Regions from separate parts of the Geodermatophilus sp. SYSU D01119 genome, predicted to be linked through region 2. Evidence: riboswitches for the same ligand, from Rfam matches in the RefSeq annotation. Region 2 holds a riboswitch; each other region holds the start of a gene.
The links. A riboswitch is a leader RNA that binds a small molecule or an ion and turns the genes downstream of it on or off. The one in region 2 is predicted to bind cyclic di-AMP.
Positions count from the first base shown of each region.

Region 1: linked by a shared signal. The riboswitch ahead of ACI79X_RS09465 (transglycosylase family protein) and the one ahead of ACI79X_RS05235 (aggregation-promoting factor C-terminal-like domain-containing protein) in region 2 are both predicted to bind cyclic di-AMP.
Region 3: linked by a shared signal. The riboswitch ahead of ACI79X_RS19390 (C40 family peptidase) and the one ahead of ACI79X_RS05235 (aggregation-promoting factor C-terminal-like domain-containing protein) in region 2 are both predicted to bind cyclic di-AMP.
Region 4: linked by a shared signal. The riboswitch ahead of ACI79X_RS16110 (C40 family peptidase) and the one ahead of ACI79X_RS05235 (aggregation-promoting factor C-terminal-like domain-containing protein) in region 2 are both predicted to bind cyclic di-AMP.

Region 1 covers NZ_JBJGYL010000009.1:113,947-121,597, reverse strand. The annotation lists gene menE (o-succinylbenzoate--CoA ligase) at 1-647, opposite strand, end outside; gene ACI79X_RS09480 (o-succinylbenzoate synthase) at 689-1,648, shown strand; gene menD (2-succinyl-5-enolpyruvyl-6-hydroxy-3-cyclohexene-1-carboxylic-acid synthase) at 1,645-3,330, shown strand; gene ACI79X_RS09470 (cupin domain-containing protein) at 3,475-3,894, shown strand; cyclic di-AMP (ydaO/yuaA leader) riboswitch at 3,954-4,123, shown strand; gene ACI79X_RS09465 (transglycosylase family protein) at 4,128-5,396, shown strand; gene ACI79X_RS09460 (nucleotidyltransferase domain-containing protein) at 5,460-6,329, opposite strand; gene ACI79X_RS09455 (methyltransferase domain-containing protein) at 6,381-7,001, opposite strand; gene ACI79X_RS09450 (isochorismate synthase) at 7,001-7,651, opposite strand, start outside.
Region 2 covers NZ_JBJGYL010000005.1:78,839-86,489, forward strand. The annotation lists gene ACI79X_RS05215 (FMN-binding glutamate synthase family protein) at 1-1,214, shown strand, start outside; gene ACI79X_RS05220 (FMN reductase) at 1,277-1,900, opposite strand; gene ACI79X_RS05225 (LLM class flavin-dependent oxidoreductase) at 1,897-3,042, opposite strand; gene ACI79X_RS05230 (DivIVA domain-containing protein) at 3,310-4,194, shown strand; cyclic di-AMP (ydaO/yuaA leader) riboswitch at 4,346-4,510, shown strand; gene ACI79X_RS05235 (aggregation-promoting factor C-terminal-like domain-containing protein) at 4,725-5,657, shown strand; gene ACI79X_RS05240 (class I SAM-dependent methyltransferase) at 5,666-6,319, shown strand; gene ACI79X_RS05245 (SDR family NAD(P)-dependent oxidoreductase) at 6,344-7,186, shown strand; gene ACI79X_RS05250 (DUF72 domain-containing protein) at 7,195-7,651, shown strand, end outside.
Region 3 covers NZ_JBJGYL010000029.1:28,694-36,344, forward strand. The annotation lists gene ACI79X_RS19375 (SMP-30/gluconolactonase/LRE family protein) at 20-919, shown strand; gene ACI79X_RS19380 (hypothetical protein) at 975-1,451, opposite strand; gene ACI79X_RS19385 (hypothetical protein) at 1,676-1,828, opposite strand; cyclic di-AMP (ydaO/yuaA leader) riboswitch at 2,188-2,339, shown strand; gene ACI79X_RS19390 (C40 family peptidase) at 2,352-2,867, shown strand; gene ACI79X_RS19395 (hypothetical protein) at 2,962-3,384, opposite strand; gene ACI79X_RS19400 (TM0106 family RecB-like putative nuclease) at 3,377-6,652, opposite strand; gene ACI79X_RS19405 (DUF2510 domain-containing protein) at 6,838-7,380, shown strand; gene ACI79X_RS19410 (ADP-ribosylglycohydrolase family protein) at 7,417-7,651, shown strand, end outside.
Region 4 covers NZ_JBJGYL010000021.1:25,275-32,925, reverse strand. The annotation lists gene ACI79X_RS16125 (AMP-dependent synthetase/ligase) at 15-1,808, shown strand; gene ACI79X_RS16120 (glycosyltransferase family 4 protein) at 1,898-3,016, opposite strand; gene ACI79X_RS16115 (M48 family metalloprotease) at 3,013-4,329, opposite strand; gene ACI79X_RS16110 (C40 family peptidase) at 4,469-5,506, opposite strand; cyclic di-AMP (ydaO/yuaA leader) riboswitch at 5,667-5,845, opposite strand; gene ACI79X_RS16105 (hypothetical protein) at 6,005-6,313, opposite strand; gene ACI79X_RS16100 (NlpC/P60 family protein) at 6,427-7,651, opposite strand, start outside.

The sequences.
Region 1 (7,651 bases), on a different contig from region 2:
TCGAGCGGGACGCCGTCGTACACGCAGCCGCCGGCGGTCTCGCTCATCCCGTAGGTGGTCACCACGGCCACGCCCTCCTCGCGGGCGCGGGCCAGCAGCGCGGCGTCGGTGGCCGCGCCGCCGACGAGGACCCCGTCGAAGGTGCGCAGCACCTCCGGCTCGCGCTCCAGGTACCGGCGCAGCTGGGTGGGCACCAGCGCGGTGTAGCGGCGGCCGGCGGGCATCCGGGCGACGGCGGTGGCCAGGGCCTCCCCGGGCGCGAGGACGGACGGGCGGGTGCCGGCCAGCGCCGAGCGGACGAGCACCTGCAGCCCGGCGATCGCCGAGACCGGCAGCGCCAGCAGCCAGGTGCCCGGCCCGCCGAGCCGGTCGAGGGTGGCGGTCGCCGACGCCCGCAGCGCCGAGGCCGGCAGCAGGACGCCGCGCCCGCCGCCGGTGGACCCGGAGGTGACGACGACGAGGTCGGCGCCGTCCTCGAGCGGCTCCTCCGGCGCGAGCACCTCCCGGGCGGCCGCAGCGGCGGGGCCGGCGGGGAGCACGGCCAGGGGCGCGGCGCCGTCGAGCGCGGCGCGGACGGCCGGGAGCACGGAGCCCAGCACGTCTGCGGGGGCCTCCGGCGCGGGGAGGACGGTGAGCTGCCGGGGCACGATCCCCGAGGGTACGACCCGCCCGGCCTACGCTTGCCGGCGTGATCACCTCCGTGCCGCTCCCGCCCGGGACGACGGCCACGGCGGTGTGGTCGGTGCCGATGCGCACCCGCTTCCGCGGCATCGACGTCCGCGACGGCGTGCTGGTGCGCGGGCCGGCCGGCTGGGGCGAGTTCTCCCCGTTCTGGGACTACGGCGTCGAGGAGAGCCGGCGGTGGTGGTCCGCCGCCGCCGAGGCCGCGCTGGAGGGCTGGCCCGCACCGGTGCGCGACGCCGTCCCCGTCAACGTCACCGTGCCCGCGGTCGGCGCGGAGCGGGCGCACGCGATCGCGGCCGCCTCGGGCTGCCGGACGGCGAAGGTGAAGGTGGCCGAGCCGGGGCAGACGCCGGCCGACGACCTGGCCCGGGTGGAGGCCGTCCGCGACGCGCTCGGCCCGGCCGGGGCGGTGCGGGTGGACGCCAACGCCGCCTGGGACGTCGACACCGCCGTCGCCCGCATCCGGGAGCTGGACCGCGTCGGCCTCGAGTACGCCGAGCAGCCCTGCGCCACGCTGGAGGAGCTGGCCGCGCTGCGCCGCCGGGTCGACGTGCGGGTCGCCGTCGACGAGGGCGTGCGCCGCGCCGGGGACCCGCTCGCGGTGGACCTGCGCGAGGCCGCCGACGTCGTCGTCCTCAAGGTGCAGCCGCTCGGCGGCGTGCGCGCGGCGCTGCGGGTGGCCGAGGCGCACGGGCTGCCGTGCGTGGTGTCCTCGGCGCTGGAGTCCTCCGTGGGCATCGCCGCCGGGGTGGCGCTGGCCGCCGCGCTGCCCGAGCTGCCGTTCGCCTGCGGGCTGGCCACCGTCGCGCTGCTGGTCGGCGACGTGACGGCCGACCCGTTGCTGCCGGTCGACGGCGCGCTGCCCGTCCGCGCCGTGGAGCCCGACCGGCTGGCCGAGGTGACCGCGCCCGACGACGTCACCGGCCGGTGGGCGCAGCGGCTCGCGGCGGTGCTGGCCGCGTGAACCCCTCCACCGCGTTCGCCCGCGTGCTGGTCGACGAGCTGGTCCGCGGCGGGGTGCGCGACGCCGTCGTCGCCCCGGGGTCGCGCTCGGCGCCGGTGGCGCTGGCCCTCGCCGCGGCCGAGCGGGCCGGTCTGCTGCGGCTGCACGTGCGCATCGACGAGCGGACGGCGTCCTTCCTCGCCCTCGGCCTCGCCCGGGCCTCGGGCCGCCCGGTGCCGGTGCTCACCACCTCCGGGACGGCGACCGCGCACCTGCACGCCGCCGTGCTCGAGGCCGACACCAGCGGGGTCCCGCTGCTCGCGCTGACCGCCGACCGGCCGCCGGAGCTGCGCTCGACCGGCGCCAACCAGACGATCGAGCAGCCGGGCCTCTACGGCGGCGCGGTGCGCTGGGCGGCCGATGTCGGGGTGCCCGAGGCCGGCCGCGAGGCCGCGCAGAACCGCTACTGGCGCTCGGTCGTCTCCCGCGCCCTGCTCGCCGCCACCGGCGCCATGTCCGGCGACCCCGGCCCGGTGCAGCTCGACCTGCCGCTGCGGGACCCGCTGCTGCCCGAGGAGGAGCCCGGCCCGCTCGCGGGGCCCTGGGCCGGGCGCGACGACGGCGGGCCGTGGACCGGCGGGGCGGGCGCGCCGGCCGGCGGGGACCCGCTGCCCGACGCCCCGCGCACGCTGGTGGTCGCCGGCGACGGGCCGTCCGCTTCCGGCCGGGCCTGGGCCGACGGCGCCGCGGCCGCGGGCTGGCCGGTGGTGGCCGAGCCCAGCGGGGGCGCGTGGACCGGCGACGCCGTGCGCGGCGGGGCACTGCTGCTCGGTGCGCCGGACTGGCTGGCGGAGCACCGGCCCGCGCGGGTGGTCGTGGTCGGGCGGCCGACCCTGTCCCGGCCGGTGTCGGCGCTGCTGGCCGACCCGCGCGTGCGGGTGGAGACGGTGGTGACCGGCCCGCGCTGGCCCGACCCCGCCCGCTCCAGCACCTCGGTCACCCGAGCTGTGCCGCCGTCCGGGCCGCCGGCCGACCCCGCGTGGGCGGCCGCCTGGTGGGCCGCCGCGGGGCGGGTGGGCGCGGCCGTGGACGCGCTGCTCGACGACGCGCCCGGCCTGACCGCCGCGCGGCTGGCCCGCGACGTCGTCGCCGCGCTGCCCGCCGGCGCCCTGCTGGTGCTCGGCTCCTCGACGCCGGTGCGCGACGTCGACCGGCTCGCCGTGCCGCGCGGGGACGTGGCGGTGCTGGCCAACCGGGGCGTGGCGGGTATCGACGGGACGATCTCCACGGCGATCGGGGCGGCGCTGGTGCACGGCGGCCCCGCGGTCGCGCTCATGGGCGACCTGACCTTCCTGCACGACCTCCAGGGCCTGCTGACCGGCGAGGGCGAGGCGCGGCCGGACCTCACCGTGGTCGTCCCGGACAACGACGGCGGCGGGATCTTCGCCCAGCTCGAGCCGGGCAGGCCCGCGTACGAGCGCGACTACCGGCGGGTGTTCGGCACGCCGCACGGGCGTGACCTGGTCGCCGTCGCCCGGGCCCTGGGCTGGGAGGCCACCGCCGTGACCGCCGCGGGTGAGCTGCCGGGGGCGCTGGCGCTGGGCGGGCCGCGGGTGGTCGTCGTCCGCACCGACCAGCGCGCGGAGGCGGGCCTCGCCGTCGCCCTGCGGGAGGCGGCCTCCGGGGCGCTCGCCGGTGGCTGAGGAGGCCGTTCCCCGCGCCGTCGTCCCTCGCGCCGTCGTGGTCCGCGCCGGCCAGGGGGAGGTGGTCCCGGCGGCGGGCGTGCTGCACCGGTCGCCCTGACCGGCGCCGGCACCGGCGGCCGCCTGGGTGTCGAGGAGTTCGCCGTGCCGCCTGGCGTGGTGGGCGCGCGGCCGCACGTGCACCACGCCCACGACGAGACCTTCGTCGTCCTCGCCGGGGAGCTGACGGTGTCCACCGACGACGGCGAGGCGGTGCTGCGGCCGGGTGACCTCGCACACGCGCCGCGCGGGGCGCTGCACGGGTTCCGCGACGGGGGCGCGGTGGAGGTCCGGGCGCTGTGTCCCTACACACCCCCGGGCTACGAGCAGTACTCCCGGGACGTGCCCGCCGCGGCGGGGGCCGGGGTCGAGGTCACCGACGACCTGCTGCGTGAGCTGCGCGCTCGTCACGCGACGGAGGCGCTGACCGATCGCTCGCGCCCGGGTACACGACGGATGACCGACACGCCGGACGCCGTCCACTGTGAGTGTCAACACGACGACAGTTACCAAAGCGGTATGTAACGTTTCGGTCGCGCTCAGCAAACAGGAGCGCGGCGCCCGGTCCGCCAAACCCTGCCCACCGGTCGCTCACGTCAACTCCCAGGGCAGGGGTGGGGGACCCACTTCCGGCGCGTGACGGCCTACGGGGGCCTGACCTGAACGCGTCTCCGGGGTGAAGCCGCGTCCCGCGGCCGGGCACCGATCGCCCGAACCCGACAGCTCACCTCGCCGGCGGTGATCGGGAGATCATCACCATGTCCAAGCACCGCGCACCCCGTTACGTCCGCACCAAGAAGGTCATCGCCAAGGCCCCTGTCGCCGCCGGCGCCACCGTCGTCGGTCTGGGCGTCCTCAGTTCGCCCGCCTCCGCCTCCACCGGCCACGACTGGTCCGGTGTCGCCCAGTGCGAGTCGAGCGGCAACTGGTCGATCAACACCGGCAACGGCTACTACGGCGGCCTGCAGTTCAGCCAGTCCACCTGGGCCGCGTTCGGCGGCACCGAGCTCGCCCCGCGCGCCGACCTCGCCACCCCGGCCCAGCAGGTCGAGATCGCCGAGGCGGTCCTCGCCGGGCAGGGCATCGGCGCCTGGCCGTCCTGCGGGAAGTACCTGGCCGACGGCACCACCGCGGCCGCCGCCGAGGCGCCCGCCGCCCCGGCCGCGCCCGCCGCCCCGGCTGCGCCCGCCGCCGAGGCCCCGGCGCCGGAGGCTGCCCCCGTGCCGGAGGCCGCCCCCGCGCCGGAGGCCGCCACCGCCGCGCCTGCCGAGGCCGCGCCTGCCGAGGCCGCGCCGGCCGAGGCTGCCTCGGTCGAGGCCGACACCGAGGACTACACCGTCCGCTGGGGCGACACCGTCGCCGAGATCGCCGCCGCCCACGCCCAGAGCTGGCGGGAACTGTACGAGCGCAACGTCGACGTCATCGGCAGCAACCCGAACCTGATCTTCCCGGGTCAGGTGTTCGCGGTGAGCGGGGCGGCCCCGGCCGCCGCGCCCGCCGCCCCCGCCGCCGAGGCGCCGGCCGAGACCCCCGCCCAGAGCCCCGCCCCGGCCGAGGCCCCCGCCGGTGGCTCGAACGCCGGGGAGTCCGCGCCCGCCGGCGAGGTCGCCCCGCTCGCCGAGGCCGCCCCCGAGGTCGCCGCGGCGCCCGCCCCGGTCGCCGCCGTCGCCACCATCACCAACAGCTCCGGGCCGATCCACGCCGCGGTGCAGGCGGCCGCGAACGCCGTCGTCAGCGCCGTCCCCGGCGCCGGCGACATCACCCTCGGCGGCACCCGGCCCAGCGCCGTCGACCCCGACGGCCACCCCTCGGGCAAGGCCCTGGACTACATGGTCATGAGCGACGCCGCCCTCGGCGACGCCATCGCGCAGTACCACGTGGACCACTGGGACGAGCTCGGCGTCGAGTACGTCATCTGGGAGCAGCGCATCCTCACCTCGCCCGACGGCGCGTGGCGTGCCATGGAGGACCGCGGTGGCGTCACCGCGAACCACTTCGACCACGTGCACGTGAACTACGTCGGCTGACGACAGCCCGACACGAGGACCCCGGCCGCCCGCGGCCGGGGTCCTCGTCGTACCGGGGCGGGCTCAGGACAGCGACGCCCAGTACGCGAGGTGGGCGCGGTGGAGCCAGCCGTCGACCCAGGCCCGGTCGGGCAGCGGCGGCACCGCCGGGCTGTCGCGCAGCGCCACCAGCCGCGCCTCGGCGTCGTCGACCGCCGCGACCACCTCGGCCAGCGGCACCTCGCCGCGGCGGACCCGCCGCAGGTACGCGCGGTCGGGCTCGGGCACCGGCAGCGTGATCCGGCCGGTGCGCAGCAGCTCGACGCCCTGCAGCCCGAGCCGCAGCGCGTGCGTCGCGAACTTCACGTCGAACCCGTGCGCGTCCACGAGCTCCGCCCGGCCGGGGCGGGCGCCGGTCATCGCCGCCCGCTGGGCGCGCAGGTAGCCGAGGAAGCGGTCGGCCGCGAGGCGCGAGACGAACCGGTCGGCGTGCGCCACCAGCTCCGCCCCGGTCTCCGTGCGGACCACGACCTCCTCGTCCGGCACGAACAGCAGGAGCAGGACCGTCGGGTTGCCGCCCAGCGCCAGGCGCGCCCACTTCCGCGCCGAGTAGACGACGACGTCGAGGTCACCGGCGCCCGAGCGGTTGGCCAGCCCGCCGGGCCGGTCCCAGGCGGTGTGCCGGTGGTACTGCTCGAACGGCACGGTCGCCGTCGTCGACAGCCCCGCCGGCACCCGGCCGGTGCCGGTCACGAACTCCGGCGGCTCGAGGCAGATGCCCATCTCGTCGCGGTCGTCCTGGCCGGCCACCGAGGTGCCGTGGACGCCGGACCCGACCTGGGCACGCAGGACCGTCCCCCGCTCGGCGATCGCGCGGGCCTCCGCGGAGGCGTGCGGGTGGTCGAACGGGGGAGGCAGGGAGCGGTCGCCGGGAACGGTCGGGACGGGACGCACCGGGCCACCCAACCAGGGCCGATGGCCCCTGCCGACCGGATTCCCCGGCGCTCAGCCCGGACGCCGCCACACCAGCCCGTAGCGCCAGAACAGCAGGCGGCGGACGCGCACGCCCGGCAGGACCGCCCGGGCCCGTGCCCGCACCTCCCGCACGGTGAGCTCCGGGTCCCGCATCGGCATCCCCGGCGCGGGGAGCTCGACGGGCAGGCCGCGCACGGCCCGCCACAGCCCCACGGCGCGGTCCGCGACCGCCGCGGCGAGCTCCACCGGCAGCTCGTGGGGCAGGTCGGTGCGGGGCAGCGCGACCATCGCCAGCACGCCGCCCGGGCGCAGCGCCGCCGCGAGGGCCCGCAGTGCCTCCTCCAGCGGCAGGTGGTGCAGCACGCTCATGCCGACGACGGCGTCGTACGCGTCGCGCGGCAGGGGGAGGGCCAGCACGTCGGCCTCGAGGACCTGTACGTCCCCGGGCACCCGTGCGCGGGCCGCCGCGACCATCTCCGGTGAGCGGTCCACGGCGTCCACCCGCGCCGCCCGTCGCGCGAGCGCCGCGGCGAGGTCACCGGCGCCGCAGCCGACCTCGAGCACCCGGCCGGCGCCGCGCGGCACGGCGCGCAGGAGCAGGGGCCGGTAGTGCGCGTTGTGGTCCCAGCGCAGGTCGGGGACCAGCCGCATCAGCTCTCCAGCGCGGCCTGGAAGGCGGCGAACTTCGACTGGGTCTCGGCGAGCTCGGCGGCCGGGTCGGAGCCGGCCACGATGCCGCACCCGGCGAACAGCCGGGCCGAGGCGGGGTCGTCGTCGCACAGCTGCGCGCACCGCAGCGCCAGGCCGAACTCGCCGTCGCCGCGGGCGTCGAGCCAGCCGACCGGTCCGGCGTAGCGGCCGCGGTCCATGCCCTCGAGCTCGCCGATCACCGCGCGCGCGACGTCGGGAGGGGTGCCGCAGACGGCGGCCGTCGGGTGCACGGCGTCCACCAGGTCCAGCAGGCCGGCGCGCCCGCGCCCGCCGGAGCGGCGCTGGGTGCCGACGACGTCGGTGGCCAGGTGCCGCACGTTCGGCAGCGTCAGCAGCGAGGGCTCCACCGGCACCGACAGCGCGGTGCAGAAGGGGTCGAGCGCGCGGACCAGGGAGTCGACGGCGAGGGCGTGCTCGGCGCGGTCCTTGGAGCTGACCAGCAGCCCCGCCGCGAGCCGCTCGTCGTCGGCCCCCGCGCCGCGCGGCGCGGTGCCGGCGAGCACCCGGGCCGACAACTGCCGCCCGGTGCGGCGCAGCAGCAGCTCCGGGGTGGCGCCGAGCAGGCCGTCGACGGCGAAGGTCCAGCAGTC
Region 2 (7,651 bases):
TCGCGCTGCCCTCGGCCAAGGTGCTGGGCGGGCCGCGCGGGCGGGCGCGGGCGTTCCGGCCGGCGTCGGTGGTCAACGTGTCGGCGATGAGCTTCGGCTCGCTGTCCGGGGCCGCCGTCGAGGCGCTCAACCGCGGGGCGGCGCTGGCCGGGTGCCTGCACAACACGGGAGAGGGTGGCCTGTCGGTGCACCACCGGCACGGCGGTGAGCTCGTCTTCCAGATCGGCACCGCCTACTTCGGCTGTCGCGACGACCGGGGCCGTTTCGATCTGCGCCGGCTGCAGGACCTCGTCGCCTCGGCGCCGGTGCGGGCGCTGGAGGTGAAGCTCAGCCAGGGCGCCAAGCCGGGCCTGGGCGGGGTGCTGCCGGCGGCGAAGGTGAGCGCGGAGATCGCCGCGGCCCGCGGGGTGCCCGAGGGCGTCGACTGCGTGAGCCCGTCGCGGCACGCGGAGTTCACCGACGCCGACGGCCTGCTCGACTGGGTCGAGCTCCTGGCCGACGCCACGGGGCTGCCGGTGGGCATCAAGTCCGCCGTCGGGGACATGGCGTTCTGGGACGAGCTGACCTCGCTCATGGCCGCCGGTGACCGCGGGGTGGACTTCGTGACGATCGATGGCGGCGAGGGCGGCACGGGCGCCGCGCCACTGATCTTCACCGACTCGGTGTCGCTGCCCTTCCAGCTCGGCTTCGCCCGCGTGTACTCGGCCTTCGCCCGCCGCGGGCTGGCCGAGCGGGTCACCTTCGTCGGCGCCGGGAAGCTCGGCCTGCCCGACAACGCCGTCGTGGCGTTCGCGCTCGGCTGCGACATGGTCAACATCGCCCGCGAGGCGATGCTGGCGATCGGCTGCATCCAGGCGCAGAAGTGCCACACTGACACCTGCCCCACCGGCGTCGCCACCCAGAACGCGTGGCTGGCGCACGGGCTGGACCCGCAGCGGAAGTCGGTGCGGCTGGCCAACTACGTCGCCACGCTGCGCCGCGACCTGCTCAAGGTCGCCGAGGCGTGTGGCGTCGAGCACCCCGGGCTCATCGACACCGGCTCGGTGGAGGTGCTCACCGGGCGGACGGCCTCGACGCCGCTCGGTGAGGTCTACGGCTACGAGCCGGGGTGGGGGCTGCCCTCGGCCGCCGACCGCGCGGAGGTCGTCGCGCTCATGACGGCCGAGGCACCCCAGGGCGGCTCGGCGCCCCCGTCGGAGCACGCGCAGGGCTGACCCCGGCCCCCTGCAGGGGCCCGCCACGAGCCTGCGAGTGGTGGGGGCAGGGGGTCCTTCCGCTATGCCTCGCCGCGGAGGAGCTGCTCGAAGGAGGGGACGTCGGCGAAGGGGTCCACCGGCCGGGCCGACGCCGGCCGGCCGGTGACCAGGTCGGCCAGCTCGCCGGCCGCGCGGGTGATCCGGCCGCTGAGCTCGGCGCTGTTGCCGTCGCCGCCGGCCCAGTCCTCGCTGGCCGCGAACACCGCCGTCGGCACCGTCACCGCCCGCAGGTAGGCGAACAGCGGCCGCATCGCGTGCTCGAGCACGAGCGAGTGCCGCGCCGTGCCCGCGGTGGCCGCCATGAGCACGGGCTTGCCGGTCAGCGCGTCCTTGTCGAGCACGTCGGCGAAGGACTTGAACAGTCCGCTGTAGGAGGCGGTGAACACCGGGGTGACGGCGACGACGCCGTCGGCCCCGGTGACGGTCTCGACGGCCGCGCGCAGCGCCGCGTTCGGGAAGCCGGTGACGAAGGCGTCGGCGAGGTCGCGGGCGTGCTCGCGCAGCTCGACGACCTCCACCGTGGCGTCCTCGCCCCGCTCGCGCAGGGCGGCGACGGTCGCGGCGGTCAGCCGGTCGGCGAGCAGCCGGGTCGACGACGGCGTCGACAGCCCGGCGCTCACCACGGCCAGCGTGCGGGTGGTCATGCGGGGACCTCCTCGGCGGTGCGCCCGGTGACGTCGTCGCCGGCGGCGTGCACGGTCGGGTCGACCGCGCCGCCGCGCGCGGCGACGCGCGAGGCGTGGGTGGGGGCGTCGGGCACGTGCGCGGGCTTGACGGCGGCGAACTCGCGGCGCAGCACCGGCACGACCTCCTCGCCGAGCAGGTCGAGCTGCTCGAGCACGGTCTTCAGCGGCAGGCCCGCGTGGTCGATGAGGAACAGCTGGCGCTGGTAGTCGCCGACGTAGTCGCGGAAGCCGAGGGTCCGCTCGATCACCTGCTGCGGGGAGCCGACGGTCAGCGGCGTCTCGCGGGAGAAGTCCTCGAGCGAGGGGCCGTGGCCGTAGACCGGCGCCTCGTCGAAGTAGGGCCGGAACTCGGTGACGGCGTCCTGCGAGTTCTTCCGCATGAAGACCTGACCGCCGAGGCCGACGATCGCCTGGTCGGCGCGGCCGTGGCCGTGGTGCTCGAAGCGCGAGCGGTAGAACTCGACCATCCGCTGCGTGTGCTCCTTCGGCCAGAAGATGTGGTTGGAGAAGAAGCCGTCGCCGTAGTAGGCGGCCTGCTCGGCGATCTGCGGGCTGCGGATCGAGCCGTGCCAGACGAACGGCGGGACGCCGTCGAGCGGCCGCGGCGTGGACGTGAAGCCCTGCAGCGGGGTGCGGAACCGGCCGGACCAGTCGACGACGTCCTCGTCCCACAGCCGGCGCAGCAGCGCGTAGTTCTCGACCGCCAGCGGGATGCCGTTGCGGATGTCCTGGCCGAACCACGGGTAGACCGGGCCGGTGTTGCCGCGGCCCATCATCAGGTCGACGCGGCCGCCGGCGAGGTGCTGCAGCATCGCGTAGTCCTCGGCGATCTTCACCGGGTCGTTGGTGGTGATCAGCGTCGTCGACGTCGACAGCTGCAGCCGGCTGGTCTGCGCGGCGATGTAGGCCAGCGTGGTGGTGGGGGAGGACGAGAAGAACGGCGGGTTGTGGTGCTCGCCCAGGGCGAAGACGTCGAGCCCGACCTCCTCGGCCTTCTTCGCGATGGTGACCACGTCCTGGATCCGCTGCGCCTCGCTGGGCGTGCGGCCGGTCGTGGGGTCGGTCGTGATGTCGCTGACCGTGAAGATCCCGAACTGCATCTCGTCCTCCATCTAGTTGAGAGCGCAACTACGGTACCGTCTGCAACGCCGTGCGCCCGCAGGCATTCCCCAGGTGCGCGTGACCGTGCCGTGACCTTCCCGTCGCGTTCGGTGACCGGTCCGGCACGGCCGGATGTCCCCACTCCGCAGCCGTCCGCAGGGCCCTCCCGGGCCCGGCCCGCCGGCTCCCGGCGGTGGGAGCCTGTGATCACCGTCTCCGGTCCGCCGGGACGGGCCGGGTCGGACGCGCACCGAGGGGGAACCGGGATGGCGCAGCAGGATCAGGGCACCGCCCAGCAGCGGGCGGAGGACGGGGCCGGGCCCCGGCCGGGCGGTGGCCTGGACGGCCTGCTCGGCACGGCTCCGGTGTTCACCGGCGCCGTCCGCGGCTACGACCGCATGCAGGTCGACGCGTACGTGGACTGGGCCGAGACCGAGGTGCTCGTCCTGCGCCGCGAGAACGACCACCTGCTCACCCGCTACGCCGCCGTCTCGGCCGACCTGCAGGCGGCGCGCGCCCGGCTGTCCTCGCTCGTCCGCGAGCGCGACGCCGCGCCCGGGCCCGAGGAGGCGCGGGCTCTGTACGAGCGGGCCGAGCGCGAGGCCGCGGCGCTGACGGCCGCCGCCGAGGAGGAGGCCCGGCAGGTCCTCGACGACGCGCGGACCGAGGCCGCGGCCCGCCTGTCGGGCGTCGCGGAGATGCGCGAGGCGGTCGCGGCGTTGCGCGAGCAGACCCGGTCGGAGGCCGCGGCCGTCCTCGAGGCGGCCCGGCGGGAGGCCGACGGCCTGCGCCGCGCGGCCGCCGAGGAGCGCGACCGGCTGGACCGGGAGGCCGCCGAGGCGCGTGCCCGGGCCGACGCCGAGGCGCTCGAGCGGCGCCGCGCGCTGGAGTCCGAGCTCGCCCCGCTGTACGCGCGGTGCGAGCAGGCCCGCGAGTGGCTGCGCCGGCTGACCGGCCAGCTCGACGAGGCGCTCGCCGTCGTGGCCGGGGCGCTGCCCGGCGACGTCGCCGTCCTCGCCGACCGCCGCGAGTCCGCCGCCGCGGACGGCCCGGCCGCCCCCGCGGACGGCACCGCCGCCGCCGACGGCGGTGCGTCGCAGCTCACGGTGCTGCAGGGCGGCAGCCGGCCCGAGGTCGCGGCGGCCTCCTGACCGGCGCGGACGCCCGTCCGGCGGGGTCCCGCGGGACCCCGCCGGCCTCGGCCGTCCCACCGGCATCTCCGGTCCCGTGTTGTCACGGACCGGTAACGACGCCTACCGTGGCCGCGTCCGGTCGGTCGTCTCGTCCCCACCCGGGGAGCCTGACCGGACGCCGCCGAGTCGTGTCCGCACCCGTGGGCGCGAGCCGGGGACCCACCGCAGTCCTGGGGTGAATCGCACCCCGGCGAGCACCCGCTCGCCTGGTGCGTAGGGCTTCTTCCCGCCCGAACCCGTCAGCTAACCCGGTAGGCGGCTTCCGGAAGGAACGGAGAGTCTCCGCATGCCCGCCTCCGGGCCTCCCCGGCCCGCAGGTGCAGCCGCGCGCGCGATGCGCGCCCCCGCGTCCGCCTGACGCCGGCTCCCACCTGCCTGCCACCGGCGCCCCGCCGCCGGGACCCGTGGACCGCGACATCCGCCAGACCGCGCAGCGCCGCCCCTGACCGGGGCTGCCGCGCACTCTCCCTCGGAGCACCCACCCCCTCATGCGTTCCCGTACCCGCACCGCCGCCGCCGACGCCCCCGCGACCGTCGAGGCCTCCGCCGTCGACAGCACCGCCGTCGAGTCCGTCACCGAGAGCACCGACACCGCCGTCCTCGACGCCGTCCGGCCCGCGAGGGCCCGCCGGGCCCGCCGCAGCTCCCCGCCGATGGGCCCCCGCCGCCCCGCGCTGCTGCTCGGCGCCGCGGCCGCCGGCGCGCTCGTCGTCGGCGTGCTGTCCGCCAGCAGCCCCGCCGCCTCCGCCGGCACCGAGACCGTCAGCGCCTCGGTGAGCGTGGCCGAGCAGCTCGGCATCCCGCAGCAGCCGGCCGGCTCCGCGACCGTGGTCGAGCAGACCGACCTCGCGCCGCTGGAGGACCTCGCCGCCTCGCGCAGTCAGCGCTCGGCCGAGGAGACCACCGCCGCCCAGGCGCAGGCCGCCGCCGACCAGGCCGAGCTCGACCGCCGCGCCGCCGAGGAGGCCGCGCGGATCGCCGCCGAGCAGGAGGCCGCCCGCCGCGCCGCCGAGGAGGCCGCCCGCGCGGCCGAGGCCGCCGCCGCCGAGCAGGCCGCCGCCGCGGCCGCCGCGCAGCAGCAGTCGACCTCCGCCGCCGCCCCGGCGCCGGCCGCCTCCGCCGCCCCGGCCGCCCGCGGCTCCTTCAAGGAGTACGCGATGAGCAAGGTCGGCAGCGGCGAGCAGTTCTCCTGCCTCGAGAGCCTGTGGGGCAAGGAGAGCGGCTGGAACCCCAACGCGCAGAACCCGAGCAGCACCGCCTACGGGATCCCGCAGTTCCTCGACTCCACCTGGGCCAGCACCGGCATCGCCAAGACCTCCGACGGCTACCGGCAGATCGACGCGGGCCTGATCTACATCGAGGAGCGCTACGGCTCCCCGTGCGCGGCCTGGGCGCACTCCCAGTCGACCGGCTGGTACTGACCGGCACGGTGACGGAGGCCGGTACCCGGGTCGTGCCCGCGGGGTTCGTCCGTGCGCACACCCAGGTCCGGCGTCCGTCGCTGGTCCCGGAGGTGCGGCTGCACGTCGCCGACGACGTCGTCGCCCTCTGGGAGGCCATGGAGGACGCCGCCGGCGGCGCCGGTGAGGCGCCGCCGTTCTGGGCGGCCGCCTGGCCCGGCGGCCAGGCGCTGGCCCGCGCGGTGCTCGACGGCGCGGTGCCGCTGGCCGGCCGGCGCGTGCTCGACCTCGGGTCGGGCAGCGGCCTGGTCGCCGTCGCCGCCGTGCTCGCCGGCGCCCGCCACGTGCTCGCCAGCGACGTCGACCCGTTCTCCCGGACGGCGGTCGGCGTCAACGCGGGTCTCAACGGGGTGGCCGGCATCAGCGTCACCGGCGACGTGCTCGACCGCGAGCCGCCCGCCGTCGACGTCGTCCTGGCCGGCGACGTCTGCTACGACCGCGAGATGACCGAGCGGGTGCTGCCCTTCCTCGACCGGGCCCGCGCCCGGGGCTGCGAGGTGCTGGTCGGCGACCCCGGCCGCCCCTACCTCCCGCACGAGCGGCTCGAGCCGGTGCTCGCCCTCGACGTCCCCGAGACCGAGGGTCCGGGGCTGCGCCGCACCACCGTCTGGCGGCTGCCCTGACCCGCTGCGGCTAGCGTCCGCGGCGTGCGCCCCTTCGACTTCAGCGGCACCGCCGTCGTCACCGGAGCCGCCAGCGGCATCGGCGCGGCCCTGGCGCCGCAGCTCGCCGCCCGCGGCACCGACCTCGTCCTGCTCGACCGCGACGGCGACCGGCTCGAGCGCGTCGCGGCCTCGGTGCGGGCCGCCTCCCCGGCGCGCACGGTGGACACCGTCGTCGCCGACCTCGCCGACGCCGGGCAGGTGCGCGGGGCCGCCGACGCCCTCGTGCGCGACCACCCCGCGACGACGCTGCTCGTGAACAACGCCGGCGTCGCGCTGGCCGGCCGGTTCGACCAGGTGACCCTCGAGGAGTTCGACTGGGTCCTCGACGTCAACCTGCGCGCCGCCGTCCGGCTCACCCACGCCCTGCTGCCCACCCTGCGGGCGCACCCCGGCGCGCACGTCGTCTGCGTGTCCAGCCTGTTCGGGCTCATGGCGCCGGCCGGGCAGGTGGCGTACGCGACGAGCAAGTTCGCCGTCCGCGGGTTCGCCGAGGCGCTGCGCCACGAGCTCGCCGACGACGGCGTGGGCGTCACCAGCGTGCACCCCGGCGGCATCGCCACCCGGATCGCGGAGACCGCGCGGCTGGGCAGCGGCGTCGACCCGGTGGAGGCCGCGCGGGGCACCGCCGAGTTCTCCCGGCTCCTGCGCTACCCGGCCGACCGGGCCGCGCGGCGCATCGTCGAGGCGGTCGAGCGCCGCCGCCCGCGGCTGCTCATCGGCGCCAGCGCCGTCGTGCCCGACGTCCTCGTGCGGCTCGCGCCCGGCTCCTACGGGCGGGCCCTGGCCGGCGCGGCGCGGCTGGCCGGCCTCCGCCGCGGGGCCTGAGCCCGCCGGTGGCCGTCCACGTCGGCACGTCGGGCTGGAGCTACGACCACTGGGACGGCGTCCTGTACCCGCCGGGGACCCCGCCGCGGGACCGGCTGGCGCACTACGTGCGCCGGTTCGGCACCGTGGAGCTCAACGCGAGCTTCTACCGCTGGCCGCGCACCGCCGCCTTCGCCTCGTGGCGGCGGCGGCTGCCCGAAGGCTTCCAGCTGTCGGTCAAGGCCCCGCGCGGGCTCACCCACGCGAAGCGGCTGTACGGCCCCGAGGCGTGGGTCGAGCGGATGACCGCGGCCTGGCACGAGCTCGGCCCCCGGCGGGCGGTGCTGCTGGTGCAGCTGCACCCGGCGGCGGCGCGGGACGACGCCCGGCTCGCGTACTTCCTGGCGCTGGTGCCGCCGTGGATGCGGGTGGCCGTGGAGTTCCGGCACCCGAGCTGGCACGACGAGGCCGTGTTCGGGCTGCTGG
Region 3 (7,651 bases), on a different contig from region 2:
GCGTCCTAGGGTCCGGCTCATGGCAGAGCGCGAGGTACGGACGGTGCTGACCGGCGGCGGGTTCTTCGAGGGGCCGCGCTGGCACGAGGGCACGTGGTGGGTGTCGGACTTCTACCGGCACACGGTGAGCACGGTGACCACCGACGGGCGGGAGACCGTGCGGTTCGAGGTCCCGGGGCAGCCGTCGGGGCAGGGCTGGCTGCCCGACGGGTCGCTCGTGGTCGTGTCGATGAAGACGCACGAGGTGCTGCGCTGGGACGGGTCGGCGCTGTCGACCTACGCCGACCTCACCGAGCACTGCGGCGGGCACCTCAACGACCTCGTCGTCGGCCCGGGCGGGCACGTCTTCGTCGGCGACTTCGGCTTCGACCTGATGGGCGGCGGGGACGCGGCGACGGCGTCGCTCAAGCGGATCGACCCCGACGGCACGGTGTCGGTGGCGGCCGAGGGGCTGCAGTTCCCGAACGGGTCGGTGATCACGCCGGACGGCGGCACGCTCGTCGTCGGCGAGACGCTCGGCAACCGGTACACCGCGTTCGACCTGGGTGCCGACGGCTCGCTGACGAACCGGCGGGTGTGGGCGTCGCTCGGGCCGGAGGTCACCGGGCGCACCGTGGACGAGGTGCTCGGGCAGCTCGCCGTCGCCCCGGACGGCTGCTCCCTCGACGCCGACGGCTGCATCTGGGCGGCCGACGCCGTCGGCGGGCGGGTCGTGCGGGTGGCCGAGGGCGGCGAGATCGTCGACGCCGTCGCCGCGCCCGAGGGGCTGGGCGTCTACGCCTGCATGCTCGGCGGCGAGGACGGCCGGACGCTGCTCATGTGCGCGGCGCCGGACTTCTACGAGCACAACCGCGCGCCGGTGCGCGAGGCGGTGCTGCTCGCGACCGAGGTCGACGTCCCGCACGCCGGCCGGCCCTGAGACGCACCGGGCGGGGACGGCCGCGTGCCGTCCCCGTCCGGTGGTCAGCCGCCGACTAGGGGCAGAGCTCCTCGAGCTTGACGACGCCGAGGTCGATGGCGCCCTCGACGTTCCCGGTGACCCGCTGACCGGGCGCGATGTTCTGGGTGCAGACCCTCCAGTTCGCGTCCATGACCTGGTTGCGGGAGCCGAGCAGGTCGTGGGACAGGCTCAGGAAGACGCCGTTGGTCTGGATCAGGTCCTGGGCGTCCTGCAGCGTCATGCCCACGACGGCGGGCATGGCGAAGTCGACGACGGGCGCGGGCGGCGGCGTCACCTGCGGCGTGGGGGCAGGCGCCACCGCGGGCTCGGGAGCCGGCGTCGGTGCCGGCGTCGTCGGGGCCGCCGCGGAGGACGTCGCCGGGGCCGACGGGGTGGAGGTGGGCGCGGGCAGGCCCGTCTCGCCGTCGTCCCCGCAGCCGGCGAGGAGCAGCCCCGCGGCGAGCAGGACGGGGAGGGCGCCGAGACGGCGGCGGGCGGAGGACTGGTTCAACGGACACCCCGTGGTGGTCGTGCGGACGCGCGCCGGCAGCGCCTCCCGGGGAGGTCGGCGCCGGTGCCGCGATGGGTACGCCGGCGAGGGTCACACGGGGACGGGGCGCCGTCCGGGACGTCGGGACTGAGCCGTCTCGGAACCGCAACGTGCCGTCTCAGCGGCCCCGGACGCACCGCGGCCCCCGTCCCGAGGTGGGACGGGGGCCGCGAGCGGGTCAGCGGTCAGTAGGCGCGGCCGGAGCCGCCCTTCTTCTGCTGCTTGGCCTGGAAGTCGCGGACGAACTGCTTGATCTTCGCCTGGTTCTGCGGCTTCTTCAGCTCCTGCACGACCTTCGCGGCGACGCCGGAGGCGATGAGGTTCCTCATCATGCCCATGGGGTGCTCCTCTCTCTCGATCCCCTCCCCGTTGCCCCGTCAACGCGCGCGGCAACCACGGCGTCCCCGGCGGGCCTGCCCCGGCTGAGGGTGGGGAGCCGCTGACGCGCTGTTCGGACGCACCGCGCCCTCCTTTCTTCCGGGGCGCGGCGTGTCACCGCGCGTCCGGCCCCGGCGTGCCGGGGCGTCCCGGCGGCGTCGGCCGTGGTGGCGGTGGCGTGTCGGATCCCGAGCCGGAGTCAAGTCGGCGGCGAGGGGTCGGGCGTGGCGTCCTCCGCGGGCGGTTGTGACGGTCCGGGGCCCTCCCTACCGTTCCGCCTGGTTCCGGCCGGGCCCTCGTCACGAACCCGAGTGACACCCGTCGGACCACGCCGAACCGGACGCCGGCAGCCAGCCGCCCTCCGGACCGGGGACCCATCGAGTCCCAGGGGTGAAGCGCGACCTCTCGCGCCGGGCGACTCCCCCGCCCGAACCCGTCAGCTAACCCGGTAGGCGACCGTGGAGAACAGGAGAACCGTCGTCCATGACGACTGCACGCACGCCCCTCGCCCGTCGCTCGTTCCGCGGCATCGCCGTCGCGGCCATCGCCGGAGCCGGCATCGCGCTCTCGCCCCTCCCGGCCTCGGCTGCCGCAGGCGGCGGCGGTGGTGGCGGGGTCGTGGCGGCGGCCCCGGTGGCCGCTGCCAACGGCGTCGCCCAGGCGGCCGTCGACACCGCGCTCGCCCAGCGCGGCGACATGTACCAGTACGGCGCGACCGGCCCCGACCGGTTCGACTGCTCCGGGCTGACCAGCTTCGCCTACCGCGCGGCCGGCGTGGAGATCCCCCGCACCTCGCGGGCCCAGTCGACGTTCGGCACCCCGGTGGCGAAGTCCGACCTCAAGCCCGGTGACCTGGTGTTCTTCTACAGCCCGGTCTCGCACGTGGGCATGTACATCGGCAACGGCCAGATGGTGCACGCGTCCACCGCCGGCAAGCCGGTCGCGGTCGTGGACCTCGACTCCATGACCGGCTACCAGGGCGCCCGCCGGATCGCCTGACGGACCGACGGCGCCCCGGTTCCCGCCGACCGGGGCGCCGCCGCCGGGCCGGTGGAGGGGCCTTCGTAGCGCTATTGGCCCTTCCCGGGCCTGCTCAGTGGGTGACGCCGAGGTGGCGCTCGGCGCAGCGCGTGCACAGGCCGGTGTTGTCGTGCACGTGCTCGCGGGCGTTGACCTCGCGGCACACCGGGCACCAGCGGAAGGTCCGACGACGACGGCGGGCGACCTCCTCCGCCGCCTCGGCCAGCACCGCCCGCTCGTAGACGACCTCGTCGGAGCTGAAGCCGCGCTCGGCCGCGAACTCCCACACCAGCTCGTCGCCCGACCACCGCGGCTCGGGACGGGCCAGCGTGAAGCCGAACCCGTCCCAGCCGACGGCCACCTGCACCGGGTGCCCGCTGACGAACCACCGCTCGTGCGGCGGCCCGGCGACCTCCGTCCAGCCGTCGCCGAGCGCCCGCACCAGGACGTCGGCGCCGACGCCGAGCAGGGCGGCCAGCTCCGCGGTGTCAGACACCGGCCAGCTCGGCCAGCCGGCACATGGCGTTGACCTGCCGCAGCTGCTCCGGCGTCCGCACCTGCGCGTCGAGCAGCAGCGGGCTCATCACCACGACCGCCAGCGCCTTCGCCCGCGACACCGCCACGTTGAGCCGGTTGAGGTCGTACAGGAACGACACCCCGCGCGGCGCCTCGTCTGCCGAGGTCGACGTCGTCGAGTACACGACCACCGGCGCCTCCTGCCCCTGGAACCGGTCGACAGTGCCCACCCGCGCGCCGTCGGGCAGCAGCGAGCGGATCAGCGCCACCTGGTTGTTGTACGGCGCGACGACGAGCACGTCGTCCGGGCCGATCGGCCGCTCTGTCCCCTCGGCGTCAACCCAGCCGACGCCCTGCAGCGACCGCCAGACGGAGGCCACCTCGGCGGCCTCCTCCATGGACGACGCGGCCGCCGGCACCGTGTGCGCCACCGAGCGCACCGCCAGCCCGCTACCCGACACCAGCCCGCCCGGCCGCACGGTGATCCGCTCGCGCAGCGCCGCCGACTCCAGCCGGCCCTCGTACGCCAGGTCCGACACGAACCGCGTCAGCGCCGGGTGCATCCGGTAGGTCGTGTCGAGGAAGATGCCGCGGCCCTCGGGCACGGTCGGGTGCCCCTCGAGCAGGTGCTCCAGCGCCGACAGCCCCGAGTCGCCCGGGTGCACGCCCTGCGAGGGCTGCGCGAGCTGCTGCGGGTCGCCGAGCAGCACCAGCGACTTGCCCGCCCGCGCCACCGCCACGGCGTTGGCCAGCGAGAACTGCCCCGCCTCGTCGACGACGAGCACGTCGACGGCCTCGGCGAGGTCGGGCTGCGTCCAGAACCACGCCGTCCCGCCGACCAGCCGCACGTCGCCGTCGACGAGCCGCCGGGCGACGTCCTTGCCGTCCTTCGACCACTCGACGCCGGGGGCGCCGCACGCCTGGTGCTCGTCGCACTTCTGCAGCGCGGGCCGGTCGACCGCCGACAGCACGTTGCCGATGACCGCGTGCGAGGTGGCCGTGACGCCGACCTTCTTGCCAGCGTCGAGCAGCGCGCGGATGAGCATCGACGCCGCCCTTGTCTTGCCGCTGCCGGGCGGGCCCTGGACGGCGAGCACCTCGCCGTCGAGCCGCAGCCCGATCCGGACGACGGCGTCGCCGGCCTGCTCGTCGGGGCGACGGCGGCAGTCGGCCGGAACCCGCCGCTCCAGCAACGCCTGCCCGAGGCACGGCGTGCCGGCGAGGACGTCGTCGGCGGTGGCGGTGATGGCGGCGCGCATGCCCTTGTCGTCGAGCGGCCCGCTGGGCCCGAGCCCGCGCGGCGTCGCCGGGGCCTTCGCCGTCTTGACGACGACGCGGCCCTCGGCGGAGTCGAGCGCGACGACGGAGCCGACGCTCACCCGCTGGTCGACGTCGACCGCCGTGGACCCGACCGACAACTTCGTGTCCTGCGGCGGGAAGCGGTACTCGTAGAGCTTCGACCGCTTCTCCTGGCCGATCTCCACCGGCGCGCCCAGCCGGCCGAGCGCGGTGCCGTCCTCGACGAGCGTGTCGTCGTCCATCTCCTTGCGGGCGAAGAACTCCCACCAGCCGGGGCGGGCCTCGCGGCGGTGCCACTGCACGAGGTCGCCGAGCAGGTCGTGACCGGCGTCCTTGAGCCGGTCGACCAGCGCCAGCTCGGCGAGCTCGGCCTCCGTGCGCTCGACGGGGCCGGTGGCCTCCGACAGCAGCGGGCGGTCCTGGCCGCCGAGCTCGCGCTCGAGCTCCTCGCGCTGGGTCTCCAGCCAGTCGTGCAGCTCGCGGGTCGAGTCGACGTCGTCCTTGTTGTAGAGCTCGATGTCGACGAGGCGCTGCGGGTCGCGGTCGGCGAGCCACTTCTCGTAGGCGATGACGCTGCCCATGGCGTCGGCGACGTCGCCGGTGTGCTCGCGGCCGTAGAACGCCTCGACCTTCTTGATCGAGTACGAGCCCTTGCTGATCCGCATCGACTGCTTGACCACGGGATAGAGGTCGACGAAGCGCTCGTTGCGCAGCAGCTCGTCGAGCTCGGCCTCGCGGACGCCGTAGCGGCCGGTGAGCCGCTTGAGCGCGCTGACCTCGTAGGCGGCGTAGTGATAGACGTGCATGCCGCGGTCGGCGCGCCAGGCGTCCAGGATCAGGTCGATCAGATCGGCGACCATCTGCTTCTCGGCGGCGGGGTCGTGCGCCCACAACGCGGTGAAGCTGCCGTCGCGGCGCCCGATGCCGGCGAGGTACTCGAGGCCCGCGCCGTCGGCGGAGTGCGGGTCGCCCTCGAAGTCGAGGTAGAGGTCGCCGTCGCTGGGCTCGGGCAGCCGGAGCAGGCCGAGGCCCTTCGTGGGTGGCAGCAGGGTGCGGGTGGGGACGCCGGTCCGCCGCTCGCGCAGCTGCTCGCGGGCCTGCTCCTGCACGCGGGCGCGGGTGGCGGCGCCGATCCGGGCGGCCTTGAGCGTCTCGGGGTCGGCGGCGGCGAGCTGCTCGAGGGTGGTGATGCCGGCGGCGCGCAGGGCCGCGCGGGTGTCGGCGCGCATGCCGGCGACGAGGCTGAGGTCGTCGGCGTCGGCGAGCTCGGCGGTGCAGCGCGCCTTCCACGAGCACTGGCTGCAGTAGGGCACGGGGACGGGCGCGGTGGGCGGCGGGGCGGCGAGGAAACCGGCCAGCTTGGCGCGGGCGCGCCGGGCGTAGGCGGCGACGTCGACCAGCCGCCACGGGTTCGCGGCGCCGTCGCCGGTGACCACCCAGACGTGCTCGGGTGCCTTCCCCTGGAGGACGGCGAGGCGCTCGGCGTAGGTGGCCATCTGCAGCAGCGCGGGCACCTTGACGCGGCGGGCGAGCTTGGCGTCGGCGACCTCGTAGGACCAGGCGCCGAGGTTCGACGGCGACGCGACCTTCAGCAGGAAGTCGGCCGCGCCGCCCCAGACGCCGTCGAAGAACGCGGCCTGGGCGATGACGTCGACGCCCTGGCGCATCGCCTGCACGGTGAGCGCCTCGGCCTCGCGGCGGCCGGCGGCGTCGAACCGGGTGGGGATGCGGACGACGCTGCGCCCCTCGGCCTCGAGCGCCGACAGGTACTTCTCCTCGTGCTCGGTGCCGAGGTCGGCGATGAGCAGCGCGTGGTCGTCGGGGCCGCCGGCGAGTGGCTTGAGCCGGCCGTCGGCGACGGCGAGGTCGAGCGTCGTCACGTGCGCGCAGGCCTGGTGGCGGGTCAGGTCGGTGGGGCTCAGGACCAGGGAGCCGTCGGTGCGGTACATCGAGACGGGACGTTCTCACGCGGGCTCCATGATCGGCTGGTCCCCCGCCGGTGGGCCCCGAGTCGCCGCGCCGTCACACCCTCGGCGACGTCCCCAGCGGGGTGAGCCGCTTGGGTGGAGGTTTCCCCAACACAGACGACAGGCGAGGATGCGGAACGCCCGTTGCCGAAAGACAGGAACGACCCGTGGGACTGCTCCGCAAGACCGTGTCGCTCTCGACGTTCGGACTGGTGTCCTTTCGGGACAAGGAGCAGCGCGCGACCCGCTACGCCCGTCAAACGAAAAACGCAGCTCGCGTACAGGTGGCTCAGCAGGCAATGGCGCTCGAGCACCAGCGGCAGGTGATCGCCCAGCAGGAACACATGGCGGTACAGCAGCAGGTCCAGGCATGGCAACAGCAACAGGCGTGGCAGCAACAGGCCTGGCACCAGCAGCAGATGCACGCTCAGCAGGTCGCCCAGCAGATGCAGCAGCAGAGGCAGGGCACGATGCCGGCTGCGGGTACGCCACAGGTCTCGTCCCCGGCACCCATGCCGCCGCAGCTTCCTCCGGCGGCGCCGCACTCTTCGCAGACAATGCCGCAGGCATTGCCTTCGGCGCCGCTTCAGCAGGCGCAGTCGGGCCCGCAGCAGCTTCCGCCTGGCTGGTACCCCGACCAGGTGAACGCCCAGTTCGTCCGCTGGTTCGACGGAGTCAGGTGGACGGAGCACACGCAGCGTCGAGGCTGACTTCGTCCCGGCTGACCGATCACGGAGACTGAGCCGGTGACGGCAGGACTGCACCGCTCGCACCGGGTGGCCGGGGCGCTGGTCGGGTCGGCGGTGGGTGACGCGCTGGGGGCGCCGTTCGAGTTCGGCCCGCCGGGTGCTTTCTCGGCCCGCTTCCCCTCCCCCGCCCGCGGTACGGCGACGGAGATGTGCGGCGGCGGCTCGCTCGGGTGGGAGCCGGGCGAGTTCACCGACGACACCCAGATGGCGCTGCTGGTGGCGACGTCGCTGG
Region 4 (7,651 bases), on a different contig from region 2:
AGAGAGGACCGAGCGTGCGCGAGTACAGCGTCCCCGCGACGAGCGAGGTGGGCCCCGACGCGGCCCTGACCGACATGCTGACCGAGAACGTGGAGAAGCACGGCGACGACGTCGGCCTCCGCATCCAGCGCGGCGGGCGGTGGGAGGACGTCACCTGGCGCCAGTTCGGCGAGCAGGTGGCCGGCGTGGCCAAGGGGCTCGTCGCCGCCGGCGTGCGGCCCGGCGACCGCGTCGCGCTGCAGGCCAAGACCCGCTACGAGTGGCCGCTGTTCGACTTCGCCATCTGGACCGCCGGCGCGGTCACGGTGCCGGTGTACGAGACCTCCAGCCCCGACCAGGTGGCCTGGATCCTCGCCGACTCCGGTGCCGTCGCCGCGATCGTCGAGCGCGCCGAGCACGCCTCGGCCGTCGACTCCGTGCGCGACCAGGCGCCCGACCTCGGCCCGCTGTACGTCATCGACGACGACGCCGTCGCCACCCTCACCGCCGCCGGGGCCGACGTCCCCGACAGCGAGCTGGACGCCCGCCGCGCGACGCTGAACGCCGACAGCCTGGCCACGCTGATCTACACCTCGGGCACCACCGGCCGGCCCAAGGGCTGCGAGCTCACCCACGGCAACTTCCTGTTCGAGATCGACAACGGCATCACGCTGCTCGACAAGTTCCTGGGCAAGGGCGAGTCGCTGCTGCTGTTCATCCCGCTGGCGCACGTGCTGGCCCGCGTCCTGCAGGTCGGCGCGGTGAAGACCCGCACGATCACCGGCCACACGCCGGACGTGAAGAACCTGCTCGAGGACCTCGGCGCCTTCAAGCCGTCGTTCGTCCTCGCGGTGCCGCGCGTGTTCGAGAAGGTGTTCAACTCCGCGAAGGCCAAGGCGGAGGCCGACGGCAAGGGCAAGATCTTCGACCGCGCCGCCGCCGTCGCCATCGCCTGGTCCCGGGCGCAGGACACCGGCGGCCCGGGCCTGGGCCTGCGGCTGCAGCACGCACTGTTCGACCGGCTCGTCTACGGCAAGCTGCGCGCCGCGCTCGGCGGGCGGTGCCTCGGCGCCATCTCCGGCGGCGCCCCGCTCGGCGAGCGGCTCGGCCACTTCTTCCGCGGAATCGGCGTCACCGTCTTCGAGGGCTACGGCCTCACCGAGACCACCGCCGCCGCGTCGGTCAACCACGAGAAGGCGCTGCGCATCGGCACGGTCGGCCGGCCGCTGCCGGGTGTCTCGTTCCGGATCGCCGACGACGGCGAGATCCTCATCCGCGGCGGCGTGGTCATGCGCGGCTACTGGAAGAACGAGCAGGCCACCGCCGAGGCCATCGACGCCGAGGGCTGGTTCCACACCGGCGACATCGGCGAGATCGACGCCGACGGGTTCACGAAGATCACCGGGCGCAAGAAGGAGATCCTGGTGACCGCGGGCGGCAAGAACGTCGCCCCCGCCGTCCTCGAGGACCGGCTGCGCGCGCACCGGCTGGTCAGCCAGTGCATCGTCGTCGGCGACCAGCGGCCGTTCATCGCCGCGCTGGTCACCCTCGACGCCGAGGCGCTGCCGCTGTGGCTGGAGTCGAAGGGCAAGCCCGCCGACACCCCGGTCGGGGAGCTGGTCGACGACCCCGACATCAAGGCCGAGCTCGACGCCGCCGTCGCCGACGCCAACCGGGCCGTCTCCCAGGCGGAGGCCATCAAGAAGTACCGGGTGCTGGCCACCGACTTCACCGAGGAGAACGGGATGCTCACCCCGAGCCTCAAGCTGAAGCGCTCCGTGGTGGTCAAGGAGTTCGACGCCGAGGTCGAGGCGCTCTACAGCCGCTGACCTCGCAGGCCCCGGCGAGCCCCCTCCCGCACCGCGCGGGAGGGGGCTCGCGCCGTTCCCGGGACTCGCGGCGTTCCGAGGGGCCCCGGTCAGGGGCCGAGCAGGGCGGCGAGGTCCGCGGCGATCGTCGTCCACGACCAGCGCCGCTCCACCCACGCCCGCCCGGCGGCGCCCATCGCCCGGGCCCGCGCCGGGTCGTCGAGCAGCGCGCTCACCGCGGCGGCCACCGCCTCCGGGGACCGCGGGTCACGCACCACGGTGCCGGACTCGCCGTCGAGCACCGCCTCCGGCGCCCCGCCCGACGTGCCGGCCACCACCGGCAGGCCGCACGCGGCGGCCTCCAGGTAGACCATCCCCAGGCCCTCGACGTCCAGGCCGCCGCGGCGGGTGCGGCAGGGCATCGCGAACACGTCGCCGGCGGCGTAGTGCTCGGGCAGCCGGTCGGTCGGCACGGGGCCGGTCAGCACCACCGCGTCCCCGAGGGAGCGGGCCGCCCGGCGCAGCCGGGCCTCGTCGGGACCGCCGCCGACCAGCAGCAGCCGCGCGCCCGGGTGCCGGGCCAGCACCCGCGGCCAGGCGGCCACGAGCACGTCCTGGCCCTTGCGCGGCACCAGCCGGGACACGCACACCACCACCGGCGCCTCCCCCAGCCCGTACCGGCGGCGCACCGCGGTCCCGTCGGCGGCCGGGGTGAACCGGTCGACGTCGACGCCGGGTGAGAGCTGCGCGAGCCGCGCGCGCCCCTCGAGCGCCGGCGCCAGGCGGCTGCGGGTGTACTCGCTGATGTAGGTGACGACGTCGAGGCCGCCCGCGATCCGCTGCACCAGCTGCCGGGCGACGGGCAGCGCGACCCACCCGGTCTCGTGCCCGTGCGTGATCCCGACCAGGCGCCGCGCCCCGGCGGCCCGCAGCCCCGGCGCCAGCAGCCCGAGCGGGGCGGCGGCGCCGAACAGGACGGTGTCGCACCCGTGCCCGGCCACCAGCGCCGCCGCGGCCCGGGCGGCGGCGGGGGTGGGCAGGAGCATCGACGTCCGCTGCCGCACCACGGGGTAGGGCAGTTGCGCGTCGTAGGCCTCCCAGCCCGGCGAGCGGGAGGCGAGCACCACGAGCGACTCCGGCGGGCGGCGCTCGAGCAGCGCGGCGACGAAGGTCTGGATGCCGCCCTGCCGCGGCGGGAAGTCGTTGGTGACGACGAGCGTGCGGCTCACCGGCCGCCCAGTCCGAGCCAGTCCTCCGCCATCGCCACCCGCTGGGCCGTCGTCGGGTGCGAGCCGAAGAACCACTGCCAGGCCGCGGGTGGGCTGGGGTCGGAGAGGTTGGTCTCCCCCAGCCGCTGCTGCATCGCCACGAACGCCGCGGCGTCGCCGGTGAGGTCGAGGGCGTGCAGGTCGGCGCGCGCCTCCACGTGCCGCGAGACCAGGTTCTGCACCGGGGTGGCCACGAGCGTGCCGACGGCGACGAGCAGCAGCACCAGCGGAACGACCCGCGGGTCACCGGCCGACTCCGCGCCCGCGCGGCGCAGCAGGGGCGCCCAGGACAGCAGCCAGCCGAGCAGGGCCACCGCCCCGGCCGCGCCCAGCGCGCCCATCAGCGTGCCGGTGAGGACGTCGTCGGTGGCCACGTGCCCGAGCTCGTGGGCGACGATCGACTCGATCTCGTCGTCGGGCACCTCCTCGAGCAGCGTGTCGTAGAGGACGACGCGGCGCGTGGAGCCGAAGCCGGACACGTAGGCGTTGAGCGACGTCGTGCGGCGGGAGGCGTCGGCGACGAGGACGTCCTCGACCGGCGTGCCGCTCTCCTCGGCGAGCTCCAGGACGTCGGTGCGCAGCTGCCCGGCCGGCAGCGACGCGAAGCTGTTGAACGCCGGCTCGATCACCACGGGGTAGAGGAAGGAGCCGGCCACCACGAGCGCCGCGGCGCCCGCCGAGGCCCACGCCCACCACGTCCGCGGCGCCCGCCGGGCCAGGGCCACCAGCGCGAGCAGCCCCAGCGCGGTCAGGCCGGCGTCGATGGCGGTGTTCACGGCGACGTCGCGCAGCCACAGCCCCCACGAGCGGGTGGACAGGCCGTAGCGGTGCCGGACCACCTCGCCGTACGCGCTGATCGGCAGCGTGGCCAGCCGTCCGGCGAGCAGCAGGACGACCGTGCCGGCCAGCACGGTCAGCGGCCAGCGGCGGCCGTCCGCGCGGCCGAGCGCGCCGACCAGCCGGCTGCCCAGGCGGGTCAGCCCGAACAGCGCCGAGACGGCGAGGCCGAGCAGGAGGTTGGCCAGCGACGCGGGCCGCAGGTCGGCGGCGAGCGCCTCGGCGCGGCGCACGACCTCGGCGGGCAGCCCGGCGTCGTCGGTGACCGGGGTCGCCCCGCCGGGCGGGGTGGGCAGCACCGTCCACGGCGTGCGCACGGCGACCACGACGACGAACGCCGCCCCGAGCACCCCGGCGACGACGAGGGCGGCGCGGCGGGCGCTCCACCGGCGGGCGGCCGCGGGACCGGTGCGGTCCTCCTGGCGGGCTCCGCTCACCCCGCCGCCCAGCTCACCCGGCCGATCCTAGGCGCGCGCCGCGCCGGGCGGCCCGGCCCCCGGGAGCACCGGACCCCGGACGCAGCGAGGGCCGGCGACCCGGATCGGGTCACCGGCCCTCGCTGGTGGGGTGCTGCCGTCAGGCGATGCGGCGCATGGCGGTGATGCCGCCCATCGAGTCGACCGGCACGACCTTCACCGGCACACCGGAGGTGGACGCGTGCACCATCTGGCCGTTGCCGATGTACATCGAGACGTGGCTGACCGGGCTGTAGTAGAAGATCAGGTCGCCCGGCTGCAGCTGCGACCGCGAGACCGCGGTGCCCATCTGCGACTGCATGCGGCTCGAGTGCGGCAGGCTGATCCCGGCCGCCGCGTAGGCGTACTGGGTCAGGCCCGAGCAGTCGAAGGCGTTCGGCCCGCCGGCGCCCCACACGTAGGGGTCGCCGACCTGCGCCAGCGCGGTCTGCACGGCGGCCTGGGCGGCACCGCTCCCGCCGCCGGCCGCGGCCACCGCCGGAGCGGGCTCGGACGTCGCGGCCTGCGCCGCCGGGGCGCTGGCGCCGGTGCTGCCGCCGGCCGCCGCTGGAGCCGCGGGAGCTGCGGCCTCGCCGGCCTGCTGGGCGGCCAGTGCGGCCTCCTGCTGGGCGGCGGTGAGCGCGGCGAACTGCTCCTGGTAGTCGGCGATGTCGTCCTCGAGCTGCGCCTCCTGGGCGCTGAGGTCGTCGAGGGTGCGCTGCGCGTCGGCCTCGGCGGCGTCGGCGTCGGCCTGGGCCTGCTGGGCCGCGGCGGCGGCCTCACCGACGCGGGCGAGCACGTCGGTGGTGTGGCCGGCGATCTGGTCGAGCGTGGCCAGCGAGCTGACGAACTCGTCGGCGGAGTCGCTGGTCATCAGCAGCTCGAGCCCGGCGAAGGTGTCGTTGCCGCCGGTCCACGCGGTGCGGGCGACCTCGCGGATCTGCCCGTCGAGGGCCTGCAGCTGCACCTGGGCGTCGGCCAGGGCGCGGTCCGCGGCCTCGGCGGCGGCCTGCTGCTGCGTGAGCACCTCGCGGGCCTCGTTCACCTGCTCGGAGACCGCCTCGAGGCGGCGGCCGGCGTCGGCGGCGAGCTCGGCGGCCTGCTCCGGCGTGGTGGCCTGCTCCGGGTCGGCGAGCGCGGCGCCGGGGAGGAGCGTCACGGTCAGCGCGGCGGTGGTGCCGACCAGCGCGACGCGGCCGAGGAGGCGGCGGCGGGAGGGGCGGTGCGGCCCTGCGACACGGGCGGTGGTGCGGGACGCGGACTGTTCTCGGGCATGCCCCAGGGAGGGGCGGGGGGTCGCCACGGGCGGCGGCTCTCCGTTTCTTCCTCAGCAACCGCCTACCGAGTTAGCTGACGGGTTCGGGCTGGGAAGACGTGCCCTATCTCTGGACCCCGGCGGACCGGCGCCCGTGAGAACTCACCCCAGTGCTGCGGTGGGTCCCCGGCTCACCTCGCGCACACCCGGGGGTGGCGTCCGGTGACTCGGCGGTGACCGGCCGAGGTCACCTCGCAGTGGGTGACGACCACCCGGCCGGACGCGGCCACAGTACGGACGTGATGCAGTTGTGACAAACGCGGACCCCGGGAACTGTGAGAACACACACGGTGAGCAGCCGCGCCACTCCGGTGCGTACCCGTCCGCGCTGTCACCTGCGTCTCAGCCGGTGCGGCGGCGCCCGCCCGGACGGGACTCCCCCGCCGGACGGTGACGCAGCGGAGGCACCAGGCCGCCGTCGGCCAGGGCGCGCACGGCGCGGCGCTCGACGTCGTCGAAGTCGACGACCACGCCCGGCCGGGGCGCGCCGGCGTCCGCCGCGGTGCGCGCGGTGGCGGCCGGGACCGGCGGCACCGGCAGCAGCACGGGCTCGGTGCCCAGCTCCGCCGGCGGCGCGCCGAGCAGCACGGTGACGACGCAGTCGGCGCAGCCGGTGCCGCGCAGGGTGCACGAGTCGCAGTCGATGAGCATGGCGGTGTCCCTCCGGTGCCCCGCCGCGCGCCCGGAGGGTGCCGGGCGGCGGGCGGGACGGGTCTCCCTGTCGGTTGCGCCGCACGCTAGGGACGGCCACCGACAGTCCGGGCTCAGCTGCCCGCGTACTCCCAGTGCCAGGGCTCCTCGCGGCCGTTGCCCGGGTCGGCCCAGGTGGGGTGCAGCCAGCCGAAGCGGCCGGCGTTGGCGACCATCCACGCGTACTGCGGGGTGCCGAAGGTGTCGATGCCGCCGCACAGGTCGACCGCGAGGCCCCAGCCGTGGTTGCTGGTGCCCGGCACCGCCGCCAGCGCCGGCTTCTCCCCGTAGAGCCGCACCTGGGAGGCGTAGGTCCGGTAGGAGTCGGTGATGCAGACGGGCCGGCCGAAGGCCGCCGCGTAGGCCGCGCTCATCGCCCGCCAGGCCGCGGCGGCGTCGCAGCGCAGCGCGTGCGAGCCCACGCCGATCGGGCACAGCGCGCTGGGCGGGATCAGCCCGTTGGGGTAGCCGCCCCAGGACCGGGCGCCGTCGAAGCTGGGCGGGTAGACGGTGTTGCCGCACTCGACGCGCAGCGCGCCGCCGGTGGGGGCCGGCGGGACCACCTCCGCGCGCGGGCCGAGGCTCGGCCGGCCGAGGTGCAGCACCTGGTCGGCCGGCAGCCGGCGGACGACGACCGCGCCGGCCCGCCCGTCGGCGGCCAGCATCGTCTGCCCGTCGAGGGCGATGCCCACGTGCCCGAGCCCCGACTCCGGCGTCCCGAGGAACACCAGGTCGCCGGGGAGCACGTCGGCGAGGTCGACCGGCGTCGTCACCGCGAACAGCCCCGCCTGGTCGACCGGCAGGTCGATCCCGGCGTCGCGGTAGACGGTCGAGACCAGCGACCCGCAGTCCCAGGAGTCCGGCCCGGCCGTGCCGGGCGCGTAGGGCCTCCCGAGGGTGTCCATGGCCGCGGTGACGGCGGCCAGCGTCTCCGCCGGCAGCACCAGCAGCGACGTGGGCTCGCGCGGGAGCTGCGCCGCGCCGCGCTGGGCGCCGCCCGCCGCGGCCCCGACCGGCACCAGCCCGCCGGGGAGCCCGGCGACCGGGTCGCGCAGCGCCGACGCCGGCGGGGCGGTGATCCCGGCCGCCGCGAGCTGGTCGAGGTAGGCCCGCCAGTTGGCCGCCGTCTGCCGGTCGACGTCGGCCTGCTGGCGCTGCAGGTCCGACAGCTGCCGGTCGACGTCGCCGAGCGCCACGTCGAGCTCGTCGGTGACCGCCTCCGCGCTCGCCTGCAGCTCGGCCACCTGGCCCGACAGCTGGTCGGCGCGCTGCTGCGCCTCGGCCAGCGCGGCCTCGGCC